DNA from 3 places in the Streptomyces sp. Ac-502 genome. Region 2 is predicted to be linked to each of the others. Evidence: riboswitches for the same ligand, from Rfam matches in the RefSeq annotation. Region 2 holds a riboswitch; each other region holds the start of a gene.
The links. A riboswitch is a leader RNA that binds a small molecule or an ion and turns the genes downstream of it on or off. The one in region 2 is predicted to bind thiamine pyrophosphate.
Positions count from the first base shown of each region.

Region 1: it holds a riboswitch for thiamine pyrophosphate, as region 2 does, so the genes downstream of both, ACEXOX_RS34035 (thiamine ABC transporter substrate binding subunit) here and thiO (glycine oxidase ThiO) in region 2, are expected to answer to the same signal.
Region 3: it holds a riboswitch for thiamine pyrophosphate, as region 2 does, so the genes downstream of both, thiC (phosphomethylpyrimidine synthase ThiC) here and thiO (glycine oxidase ThiO) in region 2, are expected to answer to the same signal.

Region 1 covers NZ_JBHFFO010000001.1:7,444,376-7,453,865, forward strand. The annotation lists gene ACEXOX_RS33980 (hypothetical protein) at 1-894, opposite strand, end outside; gene ACEXOX_RS33985 (hypothetical protein) at 1,167-1,685, opposite strand; gene ACEXOX_RS33990 (GGDEF domain-containing protein) at 1,682-2,389, opposite strand; gene ACEXOX_RS33995 (hypothetical protein) at 2,386-2,538, opposite strand; gene ACEXOX_RS34000 (DUF3307 domain-containing protein) at 2,538-2,981, opposite strand; gene ACEXOX_RS34005 (DUF6284 family protein) at 2,981-3,241, opposite strand; gene ACEXOX_RS34010 (helix-turn-helix domain-containing protein) at 4,145-4,909, shown strand; gene ACEXOX_RS34015 (NUDIX hydrolase) at 4,909-5,382, shown strand; gene ACEXOX_RS34020 (HD domain-containing protein) at 5,370-5,939, opposite strand; gene ACEXOX_RS34025 (GntR family transcriptional regulator) at 5,950-6,630, opposite strand; partial or broken gene rlmN (23S rRNA (adenine(2503)-C(2))-methyltransferase RlmN) at 6,660-7,765, shown strand; TPP riboswitch at 7,799-7,933, shown strand; gene ACEXOX_RS34035 (thiamine ABC transporter substrate binding subunit) at 8,012-9,088, shown strand; gene ACEXOX_RS34040 (ABC transporter permease) at 9,145-9,490, shown strand, end outside.
Region 2 covers NZ_JBHFFO010000001.1:3,250,543-3,260,032, forward strand. The annotation lists gene metF (methylenetetrahydrofolate reductase [NAD(P)H]) at 1-56, opposite strand, end outside; partial or broken gene thiE (thiamine phosphate synthase) at 222-871, opposite strand; gene ACEXOX_RS14605 (Rv2175c family DNA-binding protein) at 1,027-1,392, opposite strand; gene ACEXOX_RS14610 (NAD(P)/FAD-dependent oxidoreductase) at 1,595-2,875, opposite strand; TPP riboswitch at 3,026-3,141, shown strand; gene thiO (glycine oxidase ThiO) at 3,139-4,446, shown strand; gene thiS (sulfur carrier protein ThiS) at 4,443-4,661, shown strand; gene ACEXOX_RS14625 (thiazole synthase) at 4,672-5,466, shown strand; gene pknB (Stk1 family PASTA domain-containing Ser/Thr kinase) at 5,674-7,674, shown strand; gene ACEXOX_RS14635 (deoxyribonuclease IV) at 7,848-8,786, shown strand; gene ACEXOX_RS14640 (sulfite oxidase-like oxidoreductase) at 8,913-9,490, opposite strand, start outside.
Region 3 covers NZ_JBHFFO010000001.1:5,551,684-5,561,173, reverse strand. The annotation lists gene ACEXOX_RS25145 (LacI family DNA-binding transcriptional regulator) at 263-1,363, shown strand; gene ACEXOX_RS25140 (metallophosphoesterase) at 1,754-2,932, shown strand; gene ACEXOX_RS25135 (hypothetical protein) at 3,137-4,042, shown strand; gene ACEXOX_RS25130 (Bro-N domain-containing protein) at 4,185-5,090, shown strand; partial or broken gene thiC (phosphomethylpyrimidine synthase ThiC) at 5,332-7,121, opposite strand; TPP riboswitch at 7,115-7,273, opposite strand; partial or broken gene ACEXOX_RS25120 (YibE/F family protein) at 7,426-8,933, shown strand; gene ACEXOX_RS25115 (SsgA family sporulation/cell division regulator) at 9,056-9,481, opposite strand.

The DNA of each region.
Region 1 (9,490 bases), 4.2 Mb from region 2:
GCGGACGGTCAGCCCGTCGGCCAGGCTCTGCCGGACGGCTTTGAGCGCTGCGTCCTCGGAGAGCTTGTCTGTGTTCACGGGCTTCAGCTCGGTGTTCACGGCGCCGTTCACGACCGGCGTGGCCGCGGCCGGCGCCGCCGCGTGAACAGCGGCGGCCGGATGTTCACGGGCCGACTCTGCCGTCCGGTCCGCGGTGTTCACGGGCGCCGGAGCAGCCGTGTTCACGGCCTCCGCCGCGGTGTTCATGGTGATCTTTGCGGCCTGCGCATCGGCCGCGTGCGAGCGCTCCCGTAGGAGGCGTTCCCGCTCAAGGCGTTCACGCTGTTCACGCTCGACGTGAGCCTGTTCACGGGCCTGGAGGGCCGCCTGTTCGCGGCGCTGTTCCTCCCGTTCCCGCTGCTCACGGGCCAGGCGTTCCGTGCGTTCCTCCTCGCGGATGCGGGCCGCTTCCTGGCGGTCGGCTTCGGCCTGGCGCTCCTGGCTGGCCAGACGTTCACGCTCTTGCCGCGCGGCATGTTCACGGGCGTCGCGCTGTTCGGCGGCCTCGTGTTCACGGCGTTCACGCTCCAGCCGCTCCGCCTGTTCACGCTCCTCACGTGCCAAGCGTTCACGGCGCTCGCGTTCACGCTCCCGCTCCTCGCGGGCCAAGCGTTCACGCTCCTGGCACGCGGTCTGTTCACGCTCCTGGCGCTCGCGCTGTTCACGCTCGATGCGCGCCATCGCCGCGGCGATGGCGCGCCGGTAGGCCAACGCGGCTTCGGCATTCACGATCAGCAGCAGCGGCGCCGGGATGTGCACGCCGACGCCGACCAGATCGCCGCGCAGGGCGGCATCGCCGACGTTGAGCACAAGGGTCAACAGCCCGGTCAGCCACCGCAGCAGGAACGGCCACACGGACCGACGCGGGGTGGAGCCGTCCCGGGCGGCCTGCGCGTGCAGGCGGGCCAGGGCGGCATCCAGGCGTACGACGATGACCACCGCCGAATCCACCACCAGCGGCAGGATCGGCGCGGTCCACACCCAGCCGGGCGCGGTGTGGCTGGCCATCAGCGGGGTGACCGTCAAGACGCTGTAGACGATCGCGCCGATGGTGATGGTCCACGACCCGATCGTCAGCGTCCGGTCCGCCGCCTCAACATCGGCCGTGCTGGTCATCTTCGAGGGCCTCATGCCGCCCCCACCACATGCTCCGACGCCTGCACCATGGTCACGGCTTCCACCCGCCATGGGACCTCGGCGGCTGGCCGGTCCGATGCGGGGCACCAGCCGGCGGGCGCTGCGCCGCCGGCCTCTGCGTGCTGTTCGGCCGACTCCTGGGTGGCGTGCAGGCTGTGCGGCTCGCCGTACCGGCGCAGCAGGTACAGCCACGGCGGCGCCGTGCGGACGGCGTCAAGCTGCTGCTCCAGCTCGCCGATGCGGCGCTGCTGTCGGGCCATGACCAGCAGCGCGGTGGAGAACAACTGTCGTAGCTGCGCAGCTTGCCCGCGCACTTCCTCGGCCTGCACGATCGCCGTGTGCGCGACGCCGATAAGGGCCTTGCGCTCTTCGATCAGCTCTCGGCTGGCGGCCAGCCGGGCCGCCCACTGCGCGGCCGCTTCCTCTTGGGCCTGCGCGACCAGGTCAGAGGCGTCATCGACTTCGGCGTGCAGCGCGGCCAGGCGGCCCGCCGTCACAATACGGATCACGATGCGGTCCCTTCCAGGGCGGTGCCGCGCCGGCCGTCCCGGCGCCCGTTGACCGTGCGGTGAGCCGGGGCCGGACCGGCGGCGGCGAGCCAGCCGCCGCCGCTGCGCTTGGCCTCGTACATGGCCTCATCCGCCAGCCGCAGCGCCAGCGGCAGGGCCACGGCGGGCAGGTCAGCGGTGAGGCAAGCGCCGATCGAGGCGCCCACCGTCAGGTCATCACGGCCGCGGTGGCGGAACGGGGCGGTGATGGAGCCGTGCAGGCCGCGCAGCAGCCACGGCAGCGCAACGGTCTCCGGCAGCGGCACCACGGCGGCGAACTCGTCTCCGCCCAACCGGCCCGCCGACGCGCCCGGGTGCGACTCCAGGACCTCCATCAGGCTCGCGCCGGTCGCCCGGATCGCCGCATCGCCCGCATCGTGGCCGAACTGGTCGTTGAGCCGCTTGAGCCCGTCCAGGTCGATCAGCAGGACGGCGCACGGCCCGGCCTTCAAGACGTGCGGGGCGCACTGCTCGAAGCCGGCCCGCGTCAGCAGGCCCGTCAGCGGATCATGACGGGCCTGCTCCAGCTCCGCGGACAGCCGCCGGATCAGCGCCGACTGGTAGCGGCCGGCCTGCACCGCGCTCCTGGCGAAGTTCAGCAGCCAGGACACGTCCGGGTCGTGCTGCGCGCGCTCCCGGAACCTCTCCAGGGCCGAGACCGTCATGACACGCCCCCGATCACGTCGGTGCGGGTGTAGTCGAGGGCGGTGTCCAGGACGTGCCGCTGTTCGGCAAGCTGCCCGGCGCGGTAGGCGCGGGGGTGAAGGCGCCGCCACAGGCGGTGGCGCAGCGTGGCGCGCGGTCGGCGCGTCATCAGGCACCTCCCGCGATAAGCAGAGCGGCCGGGAACAGGCCGAAGACCAGGTGCATGGACTGATCGACCAGCGGCATCCCGCCGCGCCGTACGAAGCCGCCGGCCCCGGTGCGGCACATCCAGGCCCGCACCGGCCACCTGCGGTCGATCAACGAGTGCGTGAGGTGAATCCAGACCACGGCGGCCGTCACGCTCCACACGGGGAGGGACAGGTGGACCACGGTGGCCAGGAGGCCCAGCGTCAGCAGTTCGGCGACGCTGTGCGTGGCGGCGTGCAGCTGGTTCGCGCCCCACCCGGTGTGCCGGACCGGCTTGCCGTCGGCGCCCTGTTCCGTCCAGCCGGCCTTGCGGGCCGACATGCGGTCGCTTTGGGTCAGGTAGTCGGCGGCGTGGTGCGCGGTGAACAGCGCGATGTAGGCCGCGGCGAATTCGGCGGCGGCCATCACGCCACCTCCGGCACGGGCTCGCCCGGCCGGTTGGCCAGGGCCAGGCGGGCGGCGATCAGCTTGCGGCGGGCGCGCCGGATGCGGCGGATGGTCACCTCCGGTACCGGGGTGTCCAGCGCCGCGATCCGCGCGTCCAGCAGCTCAACCTCCGCCACCAGCACCGGCATCTCGGTTTCGATCGCGGCCAGGTCGGCGGCGCTCGGCTCCTGGGCGACCAGGTCCGCAGCCATGGCGTGGTCAGGGGTGGGAATCTTCATGACAGGCGTTCCTCTCGAAGGAAACGGCAGCGCCCCGGCCAGGCCCTGAGAAAGCGGGCCGGGGCGGACATCGGTTGTGTGCAGGCCGTTCTTCAGCACGAGCAACCGCGGCACCACTCCGCCCGGCGTCGCCCGAAGGCGGCCGGGCAGAGAGGACCGCGAGCACTGGTGCTCGACCGCGCGGAGATGTGTGGTGCGCGGTGGTGACGCGATGGGCATCGCTGAAAGCGCTGGTCAGGCGCGGACAGCGCCTAGATGGTTCGTCGGTGGCTCATCAGGGCTCCTCTGTTCGAAGGAACCTCGGGTGATCGGTGACCGTCGGACACCGCCGGCTGGAAGGCCGGGGCGTAACGGCCCGCGCCCACTCCCGGAGAGGTCAGTGGGCGGCGCTCCTTTTCTCACCCCGGGGAGGAAGTGGCCCCGGGCCGCCCAAGTGCAGGGGACGGCTCCTGTTGCCCGGATCGCTCCGAGCGGCCTCCCGGGCCGTGCCAGGGCCGGAGGCGGCCTCCCGCGCCCGCAACTGCTGGGCCGGAGGCGGTCCCCATCGACCACCCGTGTGCAGGTGACTGGGGACAGCACGCTGTTGAGTTCTCAAGGAAGACCCGCTTCCTTTGGGCCCGTCTCACGGGGCCCTCCGGGCGGAGTTCGTGCAGGTCGAGCAGCGCCCTTCTGCCTCTTCGTAGCTGAGGCGTTCAGGCCGATGCGATACATGTAATACCTGTCTCGCATCTCCGTCAAGGGCCCGGCCGGAGCTAGGCCTTGATGGGTGGTCGTCGCCCTCGTTCGGCGACATGTCTCAGCTTGGTCGCGAAGCCGGGGACGTTGGACTCCGTGCATGTACGACCTGCCCCCGACTCGCTAGGGTCGAAGTCGTCCCAGGGCGTCCCAGACGGGAGAAGTCGTATGGCGAACGAGCGGATCCGCGGGGCGATTGTGGCGAGTGGACTCAAGTTGGAGCAGGTGGCCGAGCGCTTGGGGGTCTCGCCGAAAACTGTTGAGCGTTGGATCTCCGAACCAAGACGTAAGCCGTACAGGCGTTTCCAGTACGCCCTGGCTTCGATGGTTCAGTGCGAAGTCTCATATCTCTGGCCGGATGAACGCACTTCCGAAGAAGTTACCGAGTCGAGTAGTTCAGAGCTGGTAAGGCTTTATCCTCACCGATCTGTCGTCCCGCAAGACGCATGGGTAAAGCTGTATTCCAACGCGCAAACGCATTTTGATCTGTTGGTTTACTCAGGATTCTGGCTCACGGAGGATTCCCGATTTCATCGGCTCGTGCGCGAGAAGTCAGCGGCCGGCGTGCCGATTCGATTCATGCTCGGAGCCCCAGCTAGCCAGGCCGTATCCATTCGCGGTGAAGATGAAGGGATCGGGGCGGCGATGGCGGGAAAGATTCGCAATGCGCTGGTGAATTATGCCCCGTTATTCAGGCTTCCAGGTGTGGAGTTTAGGCTTCACGACACAACGCTCTACAATTCGATCTATCGCGCTGATGATGAACTGCTAGCGAACGGGCATGTGTACGGAGTAGGTGCCTATATGGCTCCCGTGCTGCACTTGCAGCGTGTCCCCGGCGGGGAACTGTTCGGTACATACGCAGAAAGTCTAGAACGCGTCTGGGAAAGCGCCCGGCGCATAACGTCACCTACTGAATGTGAAGGTGTCTGATGAGTCGCATTGATTATTTCCGCGACCCTGCCGCCCCGAAGGCCAACTCGGTGGTTCCCTCCGTGACCGCCGTGGTCAGAGATGAGCAGGGGAACCTGCTGCTCATCCACAAGACCGATAATGGCCTGTGGGCACTTCCGGGTGGTGGCCATGACGCCGGTGAAAGTATTTCGCAGACGGTTGTGCGAGAAGTCGAAGAAGAGACTGGCATAAAGGTAGTTGTGTTGAGTATCGTGGGGATCTACACCGATCCTCAACACGTCATGAAGTACGATGATGGCGAGGTTCGACAGCAATTCTCTATTTGCTTCCGCGCCCGCCCGGTTGGCGGCGCCCTCCGGACCAGTGAAGAATCCAAAGAGGTCCGTTGGGTTTCGCCAACGGACCTCGAAACTCTGACTATTCACCCGTCGATGCGCCTGCGGATCTCTCATGGACTGGACGCCGCACGCAAGGTGCCTTACATAGGGTGACTCGGCGTTTCTTCGGTGCTCAATCGCTCCTCAACGCGTCGAACGGCGGCATGAATATTGGGGGCGGCGCGTTGAATGAAGCGACCAACGATTGTGTCCGGCCCGTACCGACCGACAATCTCGGCGACTCGCGCTTGAGAAGTGGTCGGGCGTCCGTCCGGAGTGGTCGTCATGTCGCAATAGAGTAGGGCGTCTACGAGGTGAGGGCGCTCCAAGTCGAACTCGCTTGCCAGCTCTTCGCGTAGCCCTCTCTCCTCGGCTTCGAGCAAGGCGCAAGAGTGGTGTGCGACCAAGCGAACAACTCGCTCGCTCATGTCTGTGTGCTCCCGCAGATAGCGGGCGCCATCGAGCGGATGAAATCCCGTGAACGCGATCTCAGGCGAGTAACCGACATCGTGCAGTACGGCTGCGGCTTCCAGTACGGGAGCCTCGCTTCCGAGTATCAGGCGGAGCGAGCGCGCCCGCTCGGCAACTCCGAGAGAGTGCTGCCAGCGCCGGGGCAGAGGTTCGGACAGGAGCGCTTCAGCGAGGCCGTAGGCCCGCTCTGTGAGATCCATGCTGTCCAAGCTACGAGGTCCCCTCTTTGGGAGGGAGGGCGCGCACCCGCCGCCGGCGCCCCGGGCCCATCTCTACGAGGCCCGCTCCCTCCAACTGTGCGATGGCGGTCCGCACGGCGGTGCGGGACATTCCGAACTGCTCGCCCAGCTCCTTCTCCGAAGGGAAGGGGGCGCCTGGCGTGACATCTTCGGCGCGAAGAAGATCCGTCATGCGCTCTACCAGCGGTCGACGATCACGTGTGCCCGCCACATACCAGCCGACACCCTGCACGGACTCAATCACGCCTTCATTCCTCAAGACGCTCAGGGCGCGACCCACGGTAGTTCGGCCTACACCGTACGTGCGCATGAGTTCTGCCTCAGACGGCAAGCTCTCAGTAATCTTGCCCTTTTTGATCTTCTGGCGCAGAGACTCGGTGATTTGCAGGTACGTACCTCGCGGAGAGGTCTGTGGCACGTGACGTTCCCTTCGCCGACGGCATGGCGGTCGCCCCTCCCAGCTTCGCACGCCCGGGAGCGCGGGCGGTGGGAAAATGGCGCCTCTCCCGCCCGCCTGCGCTGGGGGCTGCTGCCTCGCTGACCTGGGCTTCCTGCGATCGATCCGGGCCGTCTGTGGGCCGTGCAAGGACAACCAGCAACCCCCAATGACACCCACCAACCACCACGACGGCACGCTCGTGGGGCAGGTCACAGAGGCGCGTCTGCGACACTGGAAGAACCATGCCTAAGCCCGGAGAACTCACTTTCGTCGCGCCGCGCGGAGCCAAGAAGCCCCCGCGGCACCTTGCCGATCTCACCCCCGCCGAGCGGCGTGAAGCCGTGGCCGCGGTCGGTGAGAAGCCGTTTCGTGCCAAGCAGCTGTCGCAGCACTACTTCGCGCGGTATGCGCACGACCCGGCGGAGTGGACCGACATTCCGGCCGCGGCGCGGGGAAGCTGGCGTCGGAGCTGCTGCCCGAGCTGATGAGTGTGGTGCGGCACATCTCCTGTGACGACGACACCACCCGCAAGACCCTGTGGAAGCTGCACGACGGGACCCTCGTGGAGTCCGTGCTGATGCGCTACCCGGACCGGGTCACGATGTGCATCTCGTCGCAGGCCGGGTGCGGTATGAACTGTCCGTTCTGCGCCACGGGGCAGGCCGGGCTGGACCGGAACCTCTCCACCGCCGAGATCGTTCATCAGATCGTCGACGGTATGCGGGCACTGCGGGACGGTGAGGTGCCGGGTGGGCCGGCCCGGTTGTCCAACATCGTCTTCATGGGCATGGGCGAGCCGCTGGCGAACTACAACCGGGTCGTGGGCGCGATCCGGCGGCTGACCGACCCCGAGCCCGACGGGGTGGGGCTGTCGCAGCGGGGCATCACGGTGTCCACGGTCGGTCTCGTGCCGGCGATGCTGCGCTTCGCGGACGAGGGGCTGAAGTGCCGGCTCGCGGTGTCGCTGCACGCGCCGGACGACGAGCTGCGCGACACGCTCGTGCCGGTCAACACGCGCTGGAACGTGCGTGAGGTGCTGGACGCGGCGTGGGAGTACGCGGAGAAGTCCGGTCGACGGATTTCGATCGAGTACGCGCTGATCCGGGACATCAACGACCAGGCTTGGCGGGGCGACCTGCTGGGCCGGCTGCTCAAGGGCAAGCGGGTTCATGTCAATCTCATTCCGTTGAACCCGACGCCCGGTTCGAAGTGGACCGCCTCCCGTCCCGAGGACGAGAAGGCGTTCGTGGAGGCCATCGCCGCGCACGGCGTGCCGGTGACGGTCCGCGACACGCGCGGGCAGGAGATCGACGGCGCCTGCGGGCAGCTCGCCGCCTCGGAGCGCTGACCGCCCGCTGGTACGGTGTGATCGAACAAATGCACATTCCGACAGGGGAGCGCCACAGCGCTGAGAGTGCGGCAGTGTCACGGACCTAGCGTCACGGACACCGAGGTGCCGCAGACCCTTGAACCTCGCCCGGGTCATTCCGGGTAGGAAGTTCGGTCGTCACTCATGCTGTTGCGCCCCGTCCGGCCTCCTTCGCGGAGCGCCGGGCGGGGCCGCGTCTCTTCCTGGCCAGCCAGGAGGAATTCAGTGAGCACCACCAGAAGGATCACCGTCACGGCGCTGGCCGTCGCGGCCGGCATGACGGCGCTCGCCGCGTGCGGCTCGGGCGGCAGCGGCAGCAAGGACCCGAAGAGCGTCACACTCGTCAGCCATGACTCCTTCAACGTCTCGAAATCCGTGCTGGCGGAGTTCACCGAGCAGACCGGCTACAAGGTCGACGTGCTCAAGGGCGGGGACGCGGGCAAGGCCGTCAACCAGGCGATCCTGTCGAAGGGGAACCCTCAGGGTGATGTCTTCTTCGGTATCGACAACACGCTGCTGTCGCGGGGGCTGAAGGAAGGGATCTTCACTCCGTACCAGGCCAAGGGGCTGGAGAGCGTGTCCGACGAGCTCCAGCTCGACAAGGCGGAGCACCGGGTGACGCCGGTGGACTACGGCGACACCTGCGTCAACTACGACCGGGCCTACTTCGCCGAGCACAAGATCGCGCCGCCGAAGACCTTCGACGACCTGCTCAAGCCCGAGTACAAGGGGCTGCTGGTCACCGAGAACTCCGCCACGTCCTCGCCGGGGCTCGCCTTCCAGCTCGGCACCATCGCCGAGTACGGCGAATCCGGCTGGCAGGAGTACTGGAAGAAGCTCAAGGCCAACGGCGTCGAGGTCGTGGACGGCTGGGAGCAGGCGTACAACGAGCGGTTCTCGGGGTCGGCGGCCGGCCAGGGCAAGGGGGACAAGCCCCTGGTGGTGTCGTACGCGTCGAGCCCGCCGGTGGAGGTGCTGGGCAAGAAGCCGGAGCCCAAGGAGGCCCCCACCGGTGTCGCGACCGGCACCTGCTTCCGGCAGATCGAGTTCGCGGGCCTGCTCAAGGGCGCCAAGAACGAGAAGGGCGGCAAGGCGCTGCTGGACTTCCTGCTGAGCAAGCAGTTCCAGGAGGACGTGCCGCTCCAGATGTTCGTCAACCCGGCGCGTGAGGACGCGAAGGTGCCGGAGCTGTTCACCAAGTACGGCGAGAAGATCGACAAGCCGCAGACGGTGGCTCCGGAGACGATCACCAAGAACCGCGAACAGTGGATCAAGCAGTGGTCCTCGCTCGTTCTGAAGTAACCGGCCGTCAGGGGCGGGCGCGCCGCGCGCGGGGAACGGCCACCCGGCTCGCCCTGATGGCGCTGCCGCTCGCCTTCTTCGCGCTGTTCTTCGCCTACCCGGTCGCCGCGATCGTCGGGCGCGGCCTGAAGGACGGCGGACAGTGGCAGCTGGGCCGTGCCGGGGAGGTGCTCACCGACCCGGACGTCCTGCACGTCCTGTGGTTCACCGCCTGGCAGGCAGCGGCCTCGACCGGGCTCACGCTGCTGATCGCGCTCCCCGGCGCGTATGTCTTCGCGCGCTTCGAATTCCCCGGAAAGAAGCTGCTGCGGTCCGTGGTCGCGGTGCCGTTCGTCCTGCCGACGGTGGTCGTCGGGTCGGCGTTCCTGGCGCTGGTCGGGCGCGGCGGGGTGCTGGACGACC
Region 2 (9,490 bases):
AGGTCGCGCACGGTCCGTGCGCGATCAGTCCTGGTGGAAGCTGTGCCTAGGGCCATACGTGCAGATTATCCACCGGCTTCCCGCGCACCAACCGACTCCGGCGAAATGCCCGGATAGCCGCGTTCCGGTCCACACCGTGGACACCGTCCGGCCGACGCCGGGCCATCTCCCGTACGAACGGGCCCACGGCGGAGCGGTACGGGCGGCCCGCGCCGGAGCGGTCACTGCCCGCGGGCGCGTACCCGCTTCGCCAGGTCGGCGGCCGCGGCCCCCGGGTCCCCGGCCTCGGTGATCGCCCGGACGACGACCACCCGGCGGGCGCCCGCGTCCAGTACCTGGTCCAGGTTGGACGCGTCGATCCCCCGATGGCGAACCAGGGGCGCTCGGGCCGCCGCGCGGCGGCGTGGCGGACCAGGCCGAGGCCGGGGGCGTGGCGGCCGGGCTTGGTCGGGGTGGGCCAGCAGGGGCCGGTGCAGAAGTAGTCCACGCCGGGTTCGGTCAGCGCGGCGTCCACCTCCGCCTCGGCGTGGGTGGACCGGCCGATCAGCACGTCGTCGCCGAGAACGGCGCGGGCGGCGGGCACCGGCAGGTCGCCCTGGCCCAGGTGCAGGACGTCCGAGCCGATGGCGTGGGCGACGTCGGCGCGGTCGTTGACCGCGAGCAGCTTGCCGTGCCGGCGGCAGGCGTCCGCGAAGACTTCCAGGTGGGCCAGCTCTTCGGCGGCCTCCATGCCCTTGTCGCGCAGCTGCACGACGTCCACGCCCGACGCGAGCACCGCGTCCAGGAACTGCGCGAGGTCGCCCTGGCGCTTGCGGGCGTCCGTGCACAGGTAGAGCCGGGCGTCGGACAGGGCGTGGCGTGCGGTGCTCATCGGACGGGTCCCCCCAGGTCTACGGCGTACGGGCCGGGCCTTCCGGCCCGTACGCCAATGGTGCGAAGACGGTCGCGGCCGCGGGTGCGGGCGCGACGGTGGTACGGCTGCGGACGCACTCGACGCACGGGTGCGCCCCGCAGCGGGGAGCGGGTCTAGACGGCGAGCGCCTGAGCCCGGCGCTTCACCTCCGTACCGCGGTTCTCACGCAGGGCCTGGGCGGGGGTGCCGGGCAGCGTCTCGTCGGCGGTGAAGAGCCACTCCAGCATCTCCTCGTCGGTGAAGCCGTCGTCCCGCAGGAGCGTCAGCGTCCCGACGAGGCCCTTGAGGACCTTGTCGTCCTTGATGAAGTCGGCCGGCACATGCAGGGCACGGTTCTCGCCGCGGCGCACCGCGATCAGCTGGCCCTCCTTCACCAGCTGCCGCACACGCGTCACCTCGACGCCGATCATCTCGGCGATGTCGGGGAGGGTGAGCCAGGCGGGGACGAGTCCATCGATCTTTGCGTCAATCTCGGTCACGGGACAAGCCTGCCACCTCGCACTGACAGCCGGTAGCCGGGCATCGCCATCGGCGCAGCCCACAGCACCCGAACGCGCTGCCGAACACCCCGCCGAACGTGCCGCCGGACGCGCTGTCGGTCGTACCGCCGGACACGCCACCCGCAGGAGCTACGGCCCCGGCCCCGGCCCCGGATTCCGCCCCGGACCGCCCCGGATCGCCTCAGACCGCCGCCGACTTCAGCGGTACGGACGCGTCCGCCGCCCTCCGCCGGTCCAGCACCGCGCCCCGCTCGATGAGCTTGCGGCCCTGGGCCAGGTCGCGGGGCCGGCCGACCGCCAGCAGTCCGACGAGCACGCCCTCGCGCAGCCACACCACCGACCAGGCCGCGCTCTCGGGGTCGCCGCGCCACACCGTCTCGTCGGCGCCCGCGTGATGCCCGGCGTACTGCACGAAACGCCCGAACTGCTCGGACCAGAAGTACGGGACCGGGTCGTACACCGGCCCCTCGGCGGCGCCGCGGACGATGGTGGCGGCGACCGTGCGCGGCCCGTGCAGGGCGTTGTCCCAGTGGTGGACCAGCAGGCGGCTGCCGTAGCGGGCGGACGGGAAGGAGACGCAGTCGCCGACCGCGTACACGTCGGGCAGCGTGGTGCGCAGCCGCTCGTCGGCCAGGACGGAGCGGTCCTCGGACGACAGCTCGATGCCGGACCCGGCCAGCCAGGCGGTCGCGGGGCGGGCACCGATGCCGACGACGACCGCGTCGGCGGTGAGCACCGCGCCGTCGGCGAGCGTCACCGCGCCCTCGGTGACCGCGGCGACCCGGGCGCCGGTACGCAGCCGGGCGCCGCTGTCCTCGTACCAGGCCGCCATGGGAGCGGCGACCTCGGCGGGCAGCGCGCCGGCCAGCGGCCGGTCGGCGGCCTCGACGACCGTCACCGGGCAGCCCGCCTCGCGCGCCGCTGTGGTGAACTCCGCGCCGATCCAGCCCGCGCCGACGACCACGACCTCACGCTGCCCGGCCAGTACCGACCGCAGCCGCTCGGCGTCGTCGAGGGTGCGCAGGACATGGACGTCCGGCAGCCCGTCACAGCCGGGCAGGGTGACCGGCTCGGCGCCGGTGGCGATGACCAGGTGGTCGTACGGCAGCGGCCCGGCGTCCGTCTCCAGCACCCGCGAGTCGGCCGCGAGCCCTATGGCGCGCCGCCCCAGCAGCAGCTCGATGCCGAGCGCCTCGAAGTCGACGTCGAAGGCGGACCCGTCGGCCTTGCCGAGCAGCACGGCCTTGGACAGCGGCGGTCGGTCGTACGGCTGGTGCGGCTCTTCGCCGAGCACCGTGACCGCCCCGCGCCAGCCCTGTTCGCGCAGGGCGACGGCGGTCTGCACACCGGCCAGTCCGGCGCCGACGATGACGGCGCGCCGGGTGCGCTCGGCCGCGCGTTCGGCGGATTCGCGGTCCTGGCGCGCGCGGTCAGGGTCTTGGGGCTGGGTCTGCTCGCTCACCCGATCACTGTAGGACGGGGTGTCTCGCGACCTGGAGCACCGCGCGACGAGATCTATGACACAAGGTCACGGCCCGTAACCCGCCGGCCCCCGCGCCCCGCACCCGGCGCTCCCTTACGGCGCGTCGGCGGCCCGTACTAGGGTTGCCGGTGAACGCACACGCGGGAGCCCGGACGCGACCGGGCTGAGAGGGAGGCTGACGCGGCCTCCGACCGTACGAACCTGATCCGGGTCATGCCGGCGAAGGGAGGGGCTGGACGCCCATGCATCCACCCGCACGGAATTCGACGCCCCCCGGGGCGGCCGCCGCGTCCGGCGCGAGCCCGGACGTGCTCGTCGTCGGCGGCGGCATCATCGGCCTGGTCACCGCCTGGCGGGCGGCCCTGCTCGGGCTGCGGACCGCCGTCGCCGACCCGGCCCCCGGCGGCGGCGCCGCCCAGGTCGCGGCGGGGATGCTGGCCGCCGTCACCGAGCTGCACTACGGCGAGCAGACGCTGCTCGGCCTCAATCTCGCCTCCGCGCGCCGCTATCCGGAGTTCGCCGCCGAGCTGACGGAGGCGAGCGGTCTGGATGTCGGCTACCGCCGGTGCGGCACCCTGGCCGTCGCGCTGGACGCCGACGACCGCGCCCACCTGCGCGATCTGCACGCCCTCCAGCTCCGCAGCGGCCTGGAGTCCGAGTGGCTGACGGGGCGCGAGTGCCGGCGCCTGGAGCCGTTGCTCGCGCCGGGCGTGCGCGGGGGCCTGCGCGTGGACGGGGACCACCAGGTCGACCCGCGACGGCTGGCCGCCGCGCTGCTCGCCGCCTGTGAGCGGGCCGGGGTCGCCTTCCACCGCGCCGCGGCCGAGCGGCTGACCGTCGTGCGGGGCCGCGCCACCGGCGCCGGGCTGGCCGACGGCAGCCGGGTCACGGCCGGGCAGGTGGTGCTCGCGGCGGGCAGCCGGAGCGGGCTGCTGGCGGGCGTCCCCGAGGACGTGCTGCCGCCGGTCCGCCCGGTCAAGGGCCAGGTGCTGCGGCTGCGGATGCCGGACGGCCTGCCCGGCGGCGTACCGTTTCTGTCCCGCACCGTACGGGCCGTGGTGCGCGGCGGCCCGCTCTACCTCGTACCGCGCGAGAACGGCGAGCTGGTCGTCGGCGCCACCAGCGAGGAGCTGGGCTGGGACACCACGGTCACCGCGGGCGGGGTCTACGAGCTGCTGCGGGACGCCCATGAACTGGTCCCCGGCATCACCGAACTGCCCTTGGTCGAGTCCCGCGCCGGGCTGCGCCCCGGCTCGCCCGACAACGCGCCGCTGCTCGGCCCGACCGCGCTGCCCGGCCTGCTGGTGGCGACCGGCCACTACCGCAACGGGGTGCTGCTGACGCCGGTCACGGGCGACGTGATGGCGGCGGCGCTGACCGGCGGCCCGCTGCCTGAGGAGGCGCGGGCGTTCACCCCGGACCGCTTCGCGCCGGGCGCGCCCGGGCTCCCGGCATCGTCCGGTCCCGCGCCCTCGTCCGGTCCCGTGCCGTCGTCCACTTCCCTCCAGGCTCCCGCGACCGCCCCCGCCCCTCAGGAGCAGCCCGTATGACCGTCACCACGCCCATCACCGTCTCCGTGAACGGCGAGCCCCGGGAGTTCCCCGGCGGGCTCACCCTGGACCGGCTCGTCGCCGGTCTGACCACGGCACCGGGCGGCGTGGCCGCCGCCGTCAACGAGGCCGTGGTGCCGCGCGGCCAGTGGCCCGCCACCGCGCTCGGCGACGGCGACCGCGTCGAGGTCCTCACCGCAGTCCAGGGAGGCTGATCCGTACGTCATGGCCGACGACCTCCTCACCATCGCCGACACCACCTTCGACTCCCGACTGATCATGGGGACGGGCGGAGCGCCCAGTCTCGGCATCCTGGAACGGGCGCTGCTCGCCTCCGGTACGGAGCTGACGACGGTCGCCATGCGCCGTCTGGACCCGACCGTGCAGGGCTCGGTGCTGTCCGTACTGGAACGGCACGGCATCCGCGTGCTGCCGAACACCGCGGGCTGTTTCACCGCGGGCGAGGCGGTCCTGACCGCCCGGCTGGCCCGGGAGGCGCTGGGCACCGACTGGGTCAAGCTGGAGGTGGTCGCGGACGAGCGCACGCTGCTGCCGGACCCGGTCGAGCTGCTGGACGCCGCGGAGACCCTGGTGGACGACGGCTTCACCGTCCTGCCGTACACCAGCGACGACCCGGTGCTGGCCCGCAAGCTGGAGGACGTGGGCTGTGCGGCGATCATGCCGCTGGGTTCCCCCATCGGCTCCGGGCTGGGCATCCGCAACCCGCACAACTTCCAGCTGATCACCGAGCGGGCCGGGGTCCCGGTGATCCTTGACGCGGGCGCCGGCACCGCCTCCGACGCCGCCCTGGCCATGGAGCTGGGCTGCGCCGCGGTGATGCTGGCCTCGGCGGTGACCCGGGCGCAGGAGCCCGTCCTGATGGCGGAGGCGATGCGGCACGCGGTCGAAGGCGGCCGGCTGGCGTACCGGGCCGGTCGTATCCCCCGCCGTCACTACGCGGAAGCTTCTTCCCCGGTGGAGGGCGTCGCCGCGCTGGATCCGGAGCGCCCGGCCTTCTGATCGGCCGCGGCCTTCCCGAGGCACGGCGGGCAGCGTCCCTGACCGGCCGCCGCCCGCCACGGCCCGCCACCGCTCGCCCCGCGAAACGGGCATCCCGCACATCCCGGCCGGTCCGCGGCCCGCCCCTGTCACTGTTCGGATGCAATGGCCCCGGGTTCCCGGGCAGGGCGTCCGGCACCGCCGTGGCGGCTCGTAGACTCGTCTGCCGTGGATACGACCCTTCAGGACCCGCTGGTCGGGCAGCTGCTCGACGGCCGGTACCAGGTGCAGGCGCGCGTCGCCGCCGGCGGCATGGCCACGGTCTACCGGGCCGTGGACACCCGGCTGGACCGGGTGCTCGCCCTGAAGGTGATGCACCCGTCGCTGGCGGCCGACGCCGCGTTCGTCGACCGCTTCATCCGCGAGGCCAAGTCCGCCGCCCGGCTCGACCACCCCAATGTGGTGGGCGTCTACGACCAGGGCACCGACGGCACGTACGTGTACCTGGCCATGGAGTACGTCGCCGGGTGCACGCTGCGCGACGTCCTGCGCGAGCGCGGCGCCCTCCAGCCGCGGGCGGCGCTGGACATCGTGGAGCCGATCCTGGCCGCGCTGGGCGCCGCCCACCGGGCCGGGCTGGTGCACCGCGACATGAAGCCGGAGAACGTCCTGATCGGCGACGACGGCCGGGTCAAGGTCGCCGACTTCGGCCTCGTACGGACCGTGGACACGAACAGCACCGCCTCGACCGGCTCGGTCCTGGGCACGGTCTCCTACCTGGCGCCCGAGCAGATCGAGGACGGCACGGCCGGTCCGCCCGCGGACGTCTACGCGTGCGGTGTCGTGCTGTTCGAGATGCTGACCGGCGGCAAGCCGCACACCGGCGGCAGCGCCGCCCAGGTGCTCTACCAGCACCTCCACGAGGACGTGCCGGCCCCTTCCACGTACGCGCCCGAGCTGGCGCCGCAGCTCGACGACCTGGTCGCCGCGGCCACCGCGCGCCGCCCGGAGCTGCGCCCGCAGGACGCGGTGACGCTGCTCGCGCAGACGCGCACGGTACGGGCCGAGCTGACCGACGCGCAGCTGGACGCGGTGCCGCCGCAGGCCAACGAGGCACCGGCGGGCGGTGCCGCGGCGGGCTCCGAGGACCGTACGAGCGTGCTGCCGCGGATCGCCGTGCAGCAGCCGCTGCCGCTGGAGGAGCCGCCGAACCACACCAGCAGGCTGGAGACCCCGCCACCGGCCCCGGTGTCGGCGGCCGAGCCGACCACCCGGCTGCGCCCGGCGGCGGCCGCCCCGCGGACGGGGCCCTGGGCCGGGGCGTGGACCGGGCTGCTGCGGACCCGGCGCAGGACGGCCTCGGTGATCGCGGCCGTGCTGCTCGTGCTGGTGGTGGGCGCGGGCGTCTGGTACATCAACTCCGGACAGTTCACCACCGTCCCGGCCGTACTGGACATGACGCAGGCGAAGGCGGAGCAGACGCTGCGCGACGAGGGCCTGGAGGTGAAGGTGCAGCGCGCCTTCAGCCCGAATGTGGAGCGTGGCCACGTCATGGCCACGGAGCCGGAGAACGGCAAACGCATCCGCGGTACGGGCACGGTCACCATCACCTTGTCCAAGGGCCCGGAGATCGTGCAGGTGCCCGACCTGGCGGGCACACCGGTCGCCGACGCCAAGCGCAAGCTGCGCGACCTGGGGCTGACCGTCGGCACGGTGCACAAGAAGTTCTCCGACGAGGTCGCCAAGGGGTCGGTGATCGGCACCGACCCGGCGGCGGGCAGCAAGCGGCGCCCGGAGACCGCCGTCGCGCTCACGGTCAGCCGTGGCGCCGAGGTCGACGTGCCGGACGTGACCGGCCGGGACCGGGCGGACGCGGAGGCGACGCTGCGCGGCGCGGGCTTCGAGGTGAAGATCGCGGACGCTACGGTGCACTCCCCGCACGACAAGGGCAAGGTCGCCCGGCAGGCGCCGGGGGCGGACGGCAAGCTGGGCCGGGGCGACACCGTCACGCTCACGCTCTCCGAGGGCCCCGAGATGGTGACCGTGCCGGACGTGACGGGCAAGACCGAGGCCGACGCACGGCAGGCCCTGTCCGACGCGGGCTTCGACGTCGAGGTCAAGAAGCCGTTCCTGTTCCCGAAGGACAAGGTCGCGAGCCAGTCGGTCGCGGGCGGCGGGCAGGCGGCGAAGGGCAGCAGGATCACCATCCGGCTGGAGAGCGTGCTGTGAGCCGGGGCGGCGCCTCGGGCGCCGTCCTCCAGGCCCCCAGGCCCCCCAGACCCGCTGTCCCCGAGGCCCGCTGTCCCGCTGCCCCCGAGGCCCGCTGTCCCGCTGTCCCGCTGTGAGCAAGGACGCCCGCCCGCACACCGTGGCGGGCGCCCGGCACCTGGCACCCTTGACGGGTGAGCACCTCCCCTTCCCCGCAGAACTCTCCGCAGAACGTTTCGCAGGACGCCCGGCAGGCCTCCCAGCAGCGCGCCCGGGAGCGCAATCCGGTCGGCGGCCACGTCCCGGTGGCCGGCGGTCTGGCCAAGGTCGGCGTCCCGTACGCCCGTGACATCGGCGGCGAGGCCGTACAGGTCTTCGTCGCCAACCCGCGCGGCTGGGCGACGCCGCCCGGCAGCCCGCAGCAGGACGAGGCGTTCCGGGAGGCGTGCGAGCGGGAGGCGCTCCCGGCGTACGTGCACGCCCCCTACCTGATCAACTTCGGCTCGCACACCGCGGAGACCGTCGAGAAGTCCGTCCTCTCGCTGCGCCACTCGCTGCGGCGCGGCCGGGCGATCGGCGCGCGGGGCGTGGTGGTGCACACCGGCTCGGCGACCGGCGGGCGCCCCCGCGCCGAGGCCCTGGCGCAGGTACGCGAACGGATGCGTCCGCTGCTGGAGGAGCTGACGCACGACGACGACCCGTGGCTGCTGCTGGAGCCGACGGCGGGTCAGGGCGCCTCACTGTGCGCGCTGGCGGAGGACCTCGGCCCGTACTTCGACGCGCTGGACCGGCACCCGAAGCTGGGCATCTGCCTGGACACCTGCCACGCCTTCGCGGCCGGGCACGATATGGCGGCGCCCGGCGGGATGAAGGCGCTGCTGGACGAGCTGGTCGACGTCGCGGGCGAGGGGCGGCTGAAACTCATCCACGCCAACGACTCCAAGGACGTCGTCGGCGCGCACAAGGACCGCCACGAGAACATCGGCGCGGGGCACATCGGCGCCGACCCGTTCGGTGAGCTGTTCCGGCACCCGGCCACCCTGGGCGTACCGCTGGTGATCGAGACCCCGGGCGGCAAGGAGGGGCACGCGGCGGACGTGGCCCGGCTGAAGGACCTTCGGCACCCGGCCTGAGACGGCGGGCCGGGGCGCCCGGTACCGGCTACGGGCAGGTGCCGGTGCGATCACGGGCCGGTACGACTACGGGCTGACGCCGGTACGGCTACGAGCAGGCGCCGACGCGGTTACGGGCCGGTACGGCTACAGCTCCGGTCCGTCCCCCGGCCCCTCCTGGTAGGAGTAGCGCTGCTCGCGCCACGGGTCGCCGAGGTTGTGATAGCCGCGCTCCTCCCAGAAGCCGCGGCGGTCCGCCGTCATGTATTCGATTCCACGTACCCACTTGGGCCCTTTCCAGGCGTACAGGTGCGGCACGATCAGGCGGACCGGAAACCCGTGCTCGGCGGTGAGCAGTTCGCCGGAGCGGTGGGTGGCGAACAGGGACTTGGCGTCGGCGAAGTCGGCCAGCTTGAGGTTCGAACTGAATCCGTATTCGGCCCACACCATCACATGGGTGACATCCGGGGCCGGCGGCGCGAGGTCGAGGACCGTCCGGGTGGAGACCCCGCCCCATTCGGCGCCGAGCATGCTGAACTTCGTCACGCAGTGCATGTCGGCCACAACGGTCGTATAGGGCAGCGCGGTGAATTCCTCGTGTGTCCAGCAGTGCTTGTCGCCGTCCGCGGTGGCGCCGAAAGCGCGGAACTCCCAGCGTTCGGGCCGGAATTTCGGCACCGGGCCGTAGTGCGTGACCGGCCATCCCCGTTGCAGTCGCTGCCCCG
Region 3 (9,490 bases), 2.3 Mb from region 2:
TGGGGAGCGCTACGCCCTGCGTCACGCGCCGGTGGCTCGCGCCGTGGCGCGCATCCCTCGTGAAGGTGACTTGAGACCGCTTCGAGACCTGGACCAATCCGCCGACGACTCCCAACGTTCCTCCGACAGTCACCAGTGAACACCCCCAACTCCCTTCGTTTCACAGGGCACGAGGGGCATGCGGGCATGCAGAAACGTGCCTTTCCACTGCCGCACACAGCGCCCCGCGAAAGGACCGCCCGAGCCCTACTATCGGCTCGCCATGACAGCAGCAGGGAAGCACCAGGTGAGCCGGTCTACCGGTCGCCGGCTGGGGCGGGCAGGCATCCGGGACGTGGCCGCCGCAGCCGGGGTATCCATCACGACTGTCTCCGACGCGCTCAACGGCAAGGGCCGGCTTCCGGATGCCACCCGTCGCCACGTCCGCGAGGTGGCCGACCGGTTGGGTTACCGCCCTTCCGCCGCCGCCCGCACGCTCCGTACCGGCAAGTCCGGGCTCATCGGCCTGACCGTCACCACGTACGGGGATGAACCTTTCACCTTCACCGAATTCGCGTACTTCGCGGAAATGGCCAGAGCCGCCACCTCGGCGGCGCTCGCCCGCGGCTACGCCCTCGTCATCCTGCCCGCGACCTCCCGCCACGACGTCTGGTCGAACGTCGCCCTCGACGGCACCGTCGTCATCGATCCGGCCGACGGCGATCCCGTCGTCACCGAGCTCGTACGGCACGGCATCCCCGTCGTCTCCGACGGCCGCCCCGGCGGAACCCTCCCCGTGATGGGCTGGGTCGACAACGACCACGAGGCGGCCGTACTCGGCCTCCTCGACCACCTAGCCGACGCCGGCGCCCGCCGCATCGGCCTGCTCACCGGCACCACCACCGACACCTACACCCGGCTCTCCACCACCGCTTACCTGCACTGGTGCGAGCGCGTCGGACAGGACCCGGTGTACGAGTCCTACCCCGCGCACGACCCGTGCGCGGGCGCGGTGGCCGCCGACCGCCTGCTGGCCCGTCCGGACCGTCCGGACGCGGTGTACGGCCTGTTCGACCCGAACGGGACCGACCTGCTGGCGGCGGCCAGACGCTACGGCCTGCGCGTCCCCGAGGACCTGCTGCTGGTCTGCTGCAGCGAGTCCACGGTCTACGCCACGACCGAACCCCCGATCACCACCCTCTCCCTCAAACCCCGCCGGATCGGCACCGCCGTCGTCCAGCTCCTCATCGACGCCATCGAAGGACTGGACAGCGGACGACCGGTCGAGCAGGTGATACCGACCGATCTGATCGTGCGGACCTCCTCCCAGCGCAGGTCCACACGGACGACCGTCAGTCCGCCGCGGGGACCGTCCGGGGCCTGACCCCGCCGGTCACCGCGGAGGCCCTCCGGGTCCGACCGTCACACGTTCGAGCGGCCGTGTGGACGCGCCTTTCGCGTCCGCACGGCCGGAGGTGTGTCCGGGCGAGGTGTCGGGCCGGAGCACCCCGCCGAGCACCCACCGGGCGACTTCGGTACGTCGTACCGTCCTCCCGCCATCGCCGCGCCGCCCGCCCGCCATCCGGCCGCCCGGGATAAAATCGGGTGGATCCCGGAGAAAACGGCAGCGAACACCGGGCGCCGAGCGATTGACCACCCCCGGGTGCGTCACAACCCGCGAGCGGCATTCCTATGATGGGCGCACGACACCACGGACCGCCGTCGACCAGGCAAGGTCCGCGAGGTGCACGGCGGCGCGACGGTGGAGGGGTCGATGACTCAGGGGGCCAGTGTGGGACCCATGGTGCGGACCATGCCGGCACAACCTCCGGCTCCGGGGCAGCCGCTTGCTCCGCCGGTGCCCCCGGCACCCGCGGCCCCCCCGCGGCCGACGGCTCCTCCGGCATCCGTGGGCGCGTCCGCCGCTCCACACGGCATGCCGCCCGAGTACACGCCCACGGAACGTTCCCTTCCGGTCATCGGCGCCGACGCCCGGGCCGACGCCCCCGGTGGCGCCGAGGGCCGTACGGACCTCCCGCCCGTCACCCGTACGGACACCCTCATCGACCGCCCGACCGTCGACCTGGCGGCGGTGCCCGAGTCGGCCGTACCGGCCGCCGAGCAGCAGGAGGGCGGCGGACCGCTGTACGTCGTCGGCGACGTGCACGGCTACTACGACGAACTGCGCGAGGCGCTCGCCGCCGAGGGCCTCATCGACGCCGACGGCCAGTGGGCCGCCGGCAACGCCCGCCTGTGGTTCCTCGGCGACTTCACCGACCGCGGCCCGGACGGCATCGGCGTGATCGACCTGGTCATGCAGCTGTCCGCCGAGGCCGCGGCGGCCGGCGGCTACTGCAAGGCCCTGATGGGCAACCACGAACTGCTGCTCCTCGGCGCCAAGCGGTTCGGTGACATCCCGGTCCAGTCCGGCGCCGGCACGGCGTCCTTCCAGGCCGCCTGGCTCCTCAACGGCGGCCAGAAGACCGACATGGACCGCCTCCAGGACCACCACCTGCAGTGGATGGCCCGGCTGGACGCCGTCTCGGAGGAGGACGGGCACCTGCTCGTGCACTCCGACACCACGGCCTACCTGGAGTACGGCGACTCCATCGAGGACGTCAACGACACCGTCCACGACGTCCTCACGCGCAGCGACGCGGACGAGGTCTGGGACCTGTTCCGCAAGTTCACCAAGCGGTTCGCCTTCCGCGACGAGGAAGCCGGCCCGATGGCCGTACGGGAACTCCTCGACACCTACGGCGGCCGGCGCGTCGTGCACGGCCACAGCCCGATCCCGTACCTCCTCGGCGAGGTCGGCGGCGAGGACGACGAAGGCGAGGGCATCGCCGTCGACGGCCCGCACCTCTACGCCGACGGGCTGGCCATCGCCATGGACGGCGGGATCACCATGGCCGGAAAGCTACTGGTCGTACAACTTCCCCTGAGTGCCTGACCGTTATCCGGGCAGGGGTAGCGGAAGGTAGGGAAGTGGAGCAGCGGGGTCCGAGCCACGCAGGAGCGGTCCTTATTTCCGCAAACACCCTGTCACCCCGTGCCGGAGGCGCTCTACCATCGGTCTATCCGTAGCAGGCTCTCCTCCGTTTCCGCCCACTGCCCGGCCCACGCCGGCCTGTACGGCCCTACGGAGCATCGGGGGATGCACATGAACAGCGCTCCGCACCTGCTGAGCGAGGACCGCGCGGAGTTCGCGCGGCTCCTCGACGAGGCGCTGCGCACCGCGGAATACCGACCGGAGATGACCTCCGCGGCGACGAAGCACCTCAACACCGAGCAGTTGCGCACCATGGCGCTCAGCGCCACGTCGGCCATCGCGGCATGCGCGACGGCCGAATACCGTCACTATGTACGGCTCCGCGAGGAGCTGCGCGCTCCGGCGCCCGCACCGGACGCCGGCGGCGTGGAAGGCCGTGAGGAGAAAGGCGCTTCCGCGGGCGGACCGGGGATCGACCTCGCCACGACCGTGGGCGAGGTCGCCGAACCGGCCGGTGCCGGACTGGCCGCGATGCTCGCGGTGCTGGCCCCGGTACTGGCGGGGGTCGCCGCCGTCCTGTTCCTGGTCATCGGGTACGTCCTGCGGACGATCGGTACCGACCCGGCCGCCGCCCAGCCGATGATCAGCGTCGGCTGGATCTTCGCGGCGATCACCGCCGCCGGGGCACTCGTCGCCATGGCCAGCCTGGTCCACGCGGCCTGGCGCAACGGCTCCACCTCGCTCCGCGCCCCACGCACCGCTGACGACCGGGGCGCCCGGGACCGGGAGGTGGACGTCGCCCGGGACGCCTGGCGGCAGGCGCTCCTGGAGCGCGGCATACTGCCGTTCCTGCGCGAGGCCCTGTCCGACCCGGCCGGCGTCAACGGCCACGGCACGGCCCGGTACGTACCGCGCCGCGGCGTCGACGGCGGCCGTATCCCGACCCTGGGCTACTCACGGCCCGACTTCACCAGCCCGGACGGCGGCCCGCCCGCCGCTCCCCGACCCAGGTTCACCAGCCCGGACTTCACCAGCCCCGACTACGGAGGTCCGGACCACCACCCTGAATAGCGCCGACGAACCATGCCGCGGGGGCCCGGTGACGGGCCCCGCGGCGCGTGCGGCAGACCCGCCCCGATGGAGTGAAATCCGTTTTATCGGGCGGGGGTTGGGGTGGCGGGGGACTTACGTTCGGCGGTGGAGGTGATTCGCGATGAGCGAATGCGAGAAACCGCCGGGCAAGCGGGCCCGGCGAGACGCGCTGGACATCAACGACTTCGTCTACGCAGCAACCGCGACCCGACTGCGCAGGCTGACAATGCCGGACGGCGAACACTGGTTCCCGGCCATCGACCTGTGCCGCGAACTGGGCCATACCAACGCGCGCAAGGCGCTCGCCGACCATGTGCACCCTGGCGGCAAGTCCACGCTCGAGAACGTAACCTCACGTTACGGTCTCAGCATTCCCGCAGGTCGGGAGTGGCGCCGAGACTTGCACGTGGTAAATCTCCAGGGGCTGATCCAACTGGTGAACGCCTGCAACAAACCGGATGCCGCCCTCTTCAAGGAGTGGGTCTCAGAGGTCATCTTCACCGTTCAACGGGACGGCTCGTACTCCTTGAAGGTGTCGGAGATCAGCCGCAACCGGCCGCCGGACCCGCCGCCCCCCGAATCGGTCGTCACGCCACAAGAAATGGCTGAAGCCCTGACCCGCCTGGAAGTGCGCAACGAGAGCTTCCAGACGGAGGTCCTCGATACGCTACGGCGGGCCGAGCGGGCCTGGACTCGTATGGCCGAAACGCTGCAGCCCAAGGCGGACGTCGGCCCGGTCGTGGACAAACGCGCATTGCGGCTCACGACCGAGGACCTCTTCGCCCAGTGGAAGGCCCGGCTGCGCCTCACCGAGGACGTATGGGCTGTCGCCGTGTACATCCTGCCCACGCTGGCCGAAGCCGGACGGATCAGTTGTTCGACGGAGACGCTGGCCGCTAAAACCGGGCTGTCCCAGCAGCGCGTCCACGCGTGCCTGCGCTTCCTCCAGAAGCACCGCTGCATCCGCCAACAGGGGATGAGTAACGACGGGCACCCTGTGTACCTCGCAGAGTTGCCGCCCAAGTAGGAGATGAGCGGACCCGAAGTCGCAATCGCTACTTGCGGCTTCGGGCCCGTTCGTCGTCGCACGATAGTCATGCTCCGGGGCTCGCACCAGCCTGTGGACAACCCGGAGCGATCGTGCCGGATGTATCGACTGAACCCTCATTTTTCGTGAGGGTTCACGCGAGTTCGCAGGTCAACCCCCTATGGATGACGTGCCAGAAGTTTCGCGAGACTGTGACTGGAGGTCACAGTCTCGGAAACTCTCACTCCGCGATCGGCAGATACACCCGATTCCCCGCCGCCGCGAACTCCTTCGACTTCTCGGCCATTCCGGCCTCTGCCTCCGCATCCGCCCCCGCGCCGGCCGCCAGGTCGCCACCGTGCTCGCGGCGAATGTCCTGCGAGATCTTCATGGAGCAGAACTTCGGCCCGCACATGGAACAGAAGTGCGCCGTCTTAGCGGCTCCGCCGGCAGTGTCTCGTCGTGGAAGGCGCGGGCCGTGTCCGGGTCGAGGGCCAGGTTGAACTGGTCCTCCCACCGGAACTCGAAGCGCGCGTCGGACAGCGCGTCGTCCCACTCCTGGGCCCCGGGGTGCCCCTTGGCCAGGTCCGCCGCGTGGGCCGCGATCTTGTACGTGATCACGCCGGTCTTCACGTCGTCCCGGTCCGGCAGGCCCAGGTGCTCCTTGGGCGTGACGTAGCAGAGCATCGCCGTACCCCACCAGGCGATCATCGCCGCGCCGATCCCGGAGGTGATGTGGTCGTACGCGGGGGCGATGTCCGTGGTCAGCGGGCCGAGCGTGTAGAACGGGGCCTCTTCGCAGATCTCCTGCTGGAGGTCGATGTTCTCCTTGATCTTGTGCATCGGGACATGGCCCGGGCCCTCGATCATCGTCTGTACGCCGTGGCGCTTGGCGATCGTGTTCAGCTCGCCGAGCGTCCGCAACTCCGCGAACTGCGCCTCGTCGTTGGCGTCCGCGATGGACCCGGGGCGCAGGCCGTCGCCGAGGGAGTACGTGACGTCGTAGGAGGCGAGGATTTCGCAGAGTTCTTCGAAGTGGGTGTAGAGGAACGATTCCTTGTGGTGCGCGAGGCACCACGCCGCCATGATCGAACCGCCGCGCGAGACGATGCCGGTCTTGCGGCGGGCCGTCAGGGGCACGTACCGCAGCAGGACCCCGGCGTGGACGGTCATGTAGTCCACGCCCTGTTCGGCCTGTTCGATGACCGTGTCCTTGTAGATCTCCCAGGTCAGCTCCTCGGCCTTGCCGTCCACCTTCTCCAGTGCCTGGTAGAGGGGGACGGTGCCGATGGGCACGGGGGAGTTGCGCAGCACCCATTCGCGGGTGGTGTGGATGTTGCGGCCGGTGGACAGGTCCATGACCGTGTCGGCGCCCCAGCGGGTCGCCCAGGTCATCTTCTCCACCTCCTCCTCGATGGAGGAGGTGACGGCGGAGTTGCCGATGTTCGCGTTGACCTTGACCAGGAAGTTCTTGCCGATGATCATCGGCTCGATCTCCGGGTGGTTGACGTTGGCGGGCAGGACCGCCCGGCCGGCCGCGATCTCGTCCCGTACGAATTCGGGGGAGCAGTTCTCGCGGATCGCGACGTACTCCATCTCCGCCGTGACCTCGCCCCGCCGCGCGTACGCGAGCTGGGTGACCGCGGCGCCGCCCCGGCCCCGGCGCGGCTGCCGGGGGCGGCCGGGGAAGACCGCGTCGAGGTTCTTCAGGCCGCCGCGCGGCGAGGTGTGCTTGAGGCCGTCGTCCTCGGGCCGCGGCGGGCGGCCCGCGTACTCCTCGGTGTCCCCGCGGCTGATGATCCAGTTCTCCCGCAGCGGCGCCAGGCCGCGGCGGACGTCCGTTTCGATGTTGGGGTCGGTGTACGGTCCCGACGTGTCGTAGAGCGTCACGTCCTGGCCGTTGGTGAGGTGCACACGACGGACCGGAACCCTGAGGTCGGGGCGCGATCCGGTGAGGTAGCCCTTGTGCCAGCCGATCTCCGTGGCGGAGCCCTGGCCGTTTTCGGGCGTGCGTGCATCCTGCAGAGTCATGAAGACCCACTCCCTACGCCGGCATTACCCGGTAACAGGTTCGGCGGTCGACGCAGCGATGTCCGTGGCGGCGTTCCCGGCTTCGGCCGGACGTTCCGTACGGAGGTCAGCGCCCTCTCAGCCCGGTGCTCCAAGCTCCCGCGATTGCAAAGGTGACACCACGGTAGCGGCCGGTGTGGCGCGGTGAACAGGGGGCCCTGCCAGTTCTTGCGATGATCGGGCGGTGACCAGCAACGAGCCTTCACACTCCGCGCACGACCACACTTCCGGTTCGTCGCACAGGTCCGGGCCCCTGCCCGAGCCCATGTCCGGGCCCGCGTCCGAGCCCATGCCGGGGGCCGGGCCCGGGGCCGTGTCCGGAGCCGAGCTCGGAGCCGAGCCCGGGGCCGGAGACGAGGGCGGCAGCCACAGCCACGGGCGCAGCCACGGCCACGGCTCCGGACACGGCCACAGCCACGGGCATGGACACGGTCACGGGCACGGCCCCGCGGCCCCCGTCTCGCGCCACCTCCGCAAGGTCATCGCGGCGGTGCTCATCCCGTTCGCCGCCGCGGTGCTGGCCGGGCTGGTCGTGCTGTGGCCGGGCGGCGCACCCGGTCACAAGCCGTCCGGCATCGGTTTCGACCAGCCCACCGAGAAGGCGAAGGTGGTGAAGGTCGAGGAAGTGAACTGCGCGGACGTCCACGCCCAGCAGCAACAGCAACCTTCGCAGCAGCAACCCCCTCCTCCGGACCCCAGCAGGCCAAGCACTGCGAGCGGGCGGTCATCGAGGTGACCACCGGGAAGGACACGGGCCGGCGGTTCGAGTCGATCGTGACGCCCGAGGCCACGCGGCACTACGAAGCCGGCCAAGGGGTCGTGGTCGCGTACGCCCCCAAAGCGCCCATTAACCTGCAGTATTCGGTCACCGATGTGGACCGCACCTTCCCGATGTGGGTGCTCGCCGCCCTCTTCGCCGCGGCGGTCGTCGTGGTCGGGCGGCTGCGCGGGCTCCTGGCACTGGTCGCGCTGGTCGTGAGCTTCCTGGTCCTGACGCTGTTCATCCTCCCCGCCATCCTCCAGGGCGCGAATCCCCTGGTGGTCGCCATCGTCGGAGGCAGCGCGATCATGCTGGTCGCCCTCTACCTGTGCCACGGGCTGACGGCGCGTACGTCCGTCGCCGTACTGGGCACACTGGTCTCGCTGCTGCTGATCGGCCTGCTCGGCTCCCTCTTCATCGACTGGGCCCTGCTGTCCGGCAACACCGACGACCAGACCGGGCTGGTGCACGGCCTCTACCCCGACATCGAGATCCGCGGGCTGCTGCTGGCGGGCATCATCATCGGGTCGTTGGGCGTGCTCGACGATGTGACGGTCACTCAGACCGCCGCGGTATGGGAGCTGAAGGAGGCCGACCCGTCGGCAGGCCGGCGCAAGCTCTACACGTCGGCGATGCGCATCGGCCGCGATCACATCGCATCCGTCGTCAACACGCTCGTACTCGCTTACGCGGGCGCGGCACTGCCACTGCTGTTGCTGTTCACGATCGCACAGAGCAGTGTCGGTACGGTCGCCACCAGCGAGGTGGTCGCCGAGGAGGTCGTCCGCACGCTCGTGGGCAGCATCGGCCTGGTCGCGTCCGTACCGCTCACCACTCTGCTGGCCGCACTGGTGGTCTCGGCGGACCGGGAGACGGGCCTGGCGGCGGGCCGGGGCGCCCGCCGAGGTCCGGGGCGGGGTACGAGGCCGAGCACGGGGCGAAGCACAGGACGGCGCGCGGGCCGGGGTGCCGGCCGGGGCGCGGGCAGCGGCAGGCGGCGTCGCGCGCGCTGAAGCGGCGATCGGATGCGAGTTCCGCCCTGCGCCCGGAGGTCGGGCGTGAGCCCTGCCCTGAACCGGCCGGGCGCGCGGCCCGGGCCGGCCGTTCCGGCAGCGGTCCGGCAGCGGCCGCCCGCTCACCCCGCCTTCTGCGCCTCCGAAAGAATGCGGTCCAGTGTCGAGTCGAGCGTGTCGCACACCTCTTCCTCCCCGATCGGTACGAGTCGGTCCGTACGGTCGAGGAAGGCCACCAGTGGCGGGGCGCCGGCCCGGAACAGCGCCCGTTCGTCGGCCACCTGAAGGCTGATGAAGACATCGCTGAGGTGCTCGGAGGAGGACGGCTCGATGCGCACGTCGCCCTCACCGGACGGCTTGCTCAACCCGTCCAGCAGCAGCTCCCGACTGAAGGCCCAGGTCACGGGCGTGTCGCCGGGAAGGTCGAAGGTGAAGCTGACCGCATAGGGGTCCGCGCGGTCGAAGTACAGCTCCACCGGGATACGGAAGGCGAGCTCCTCGGACACGAGGAAGCTCATGATCACTTCTGCCTGAACTGTGTCGGTCATCAACCTCTG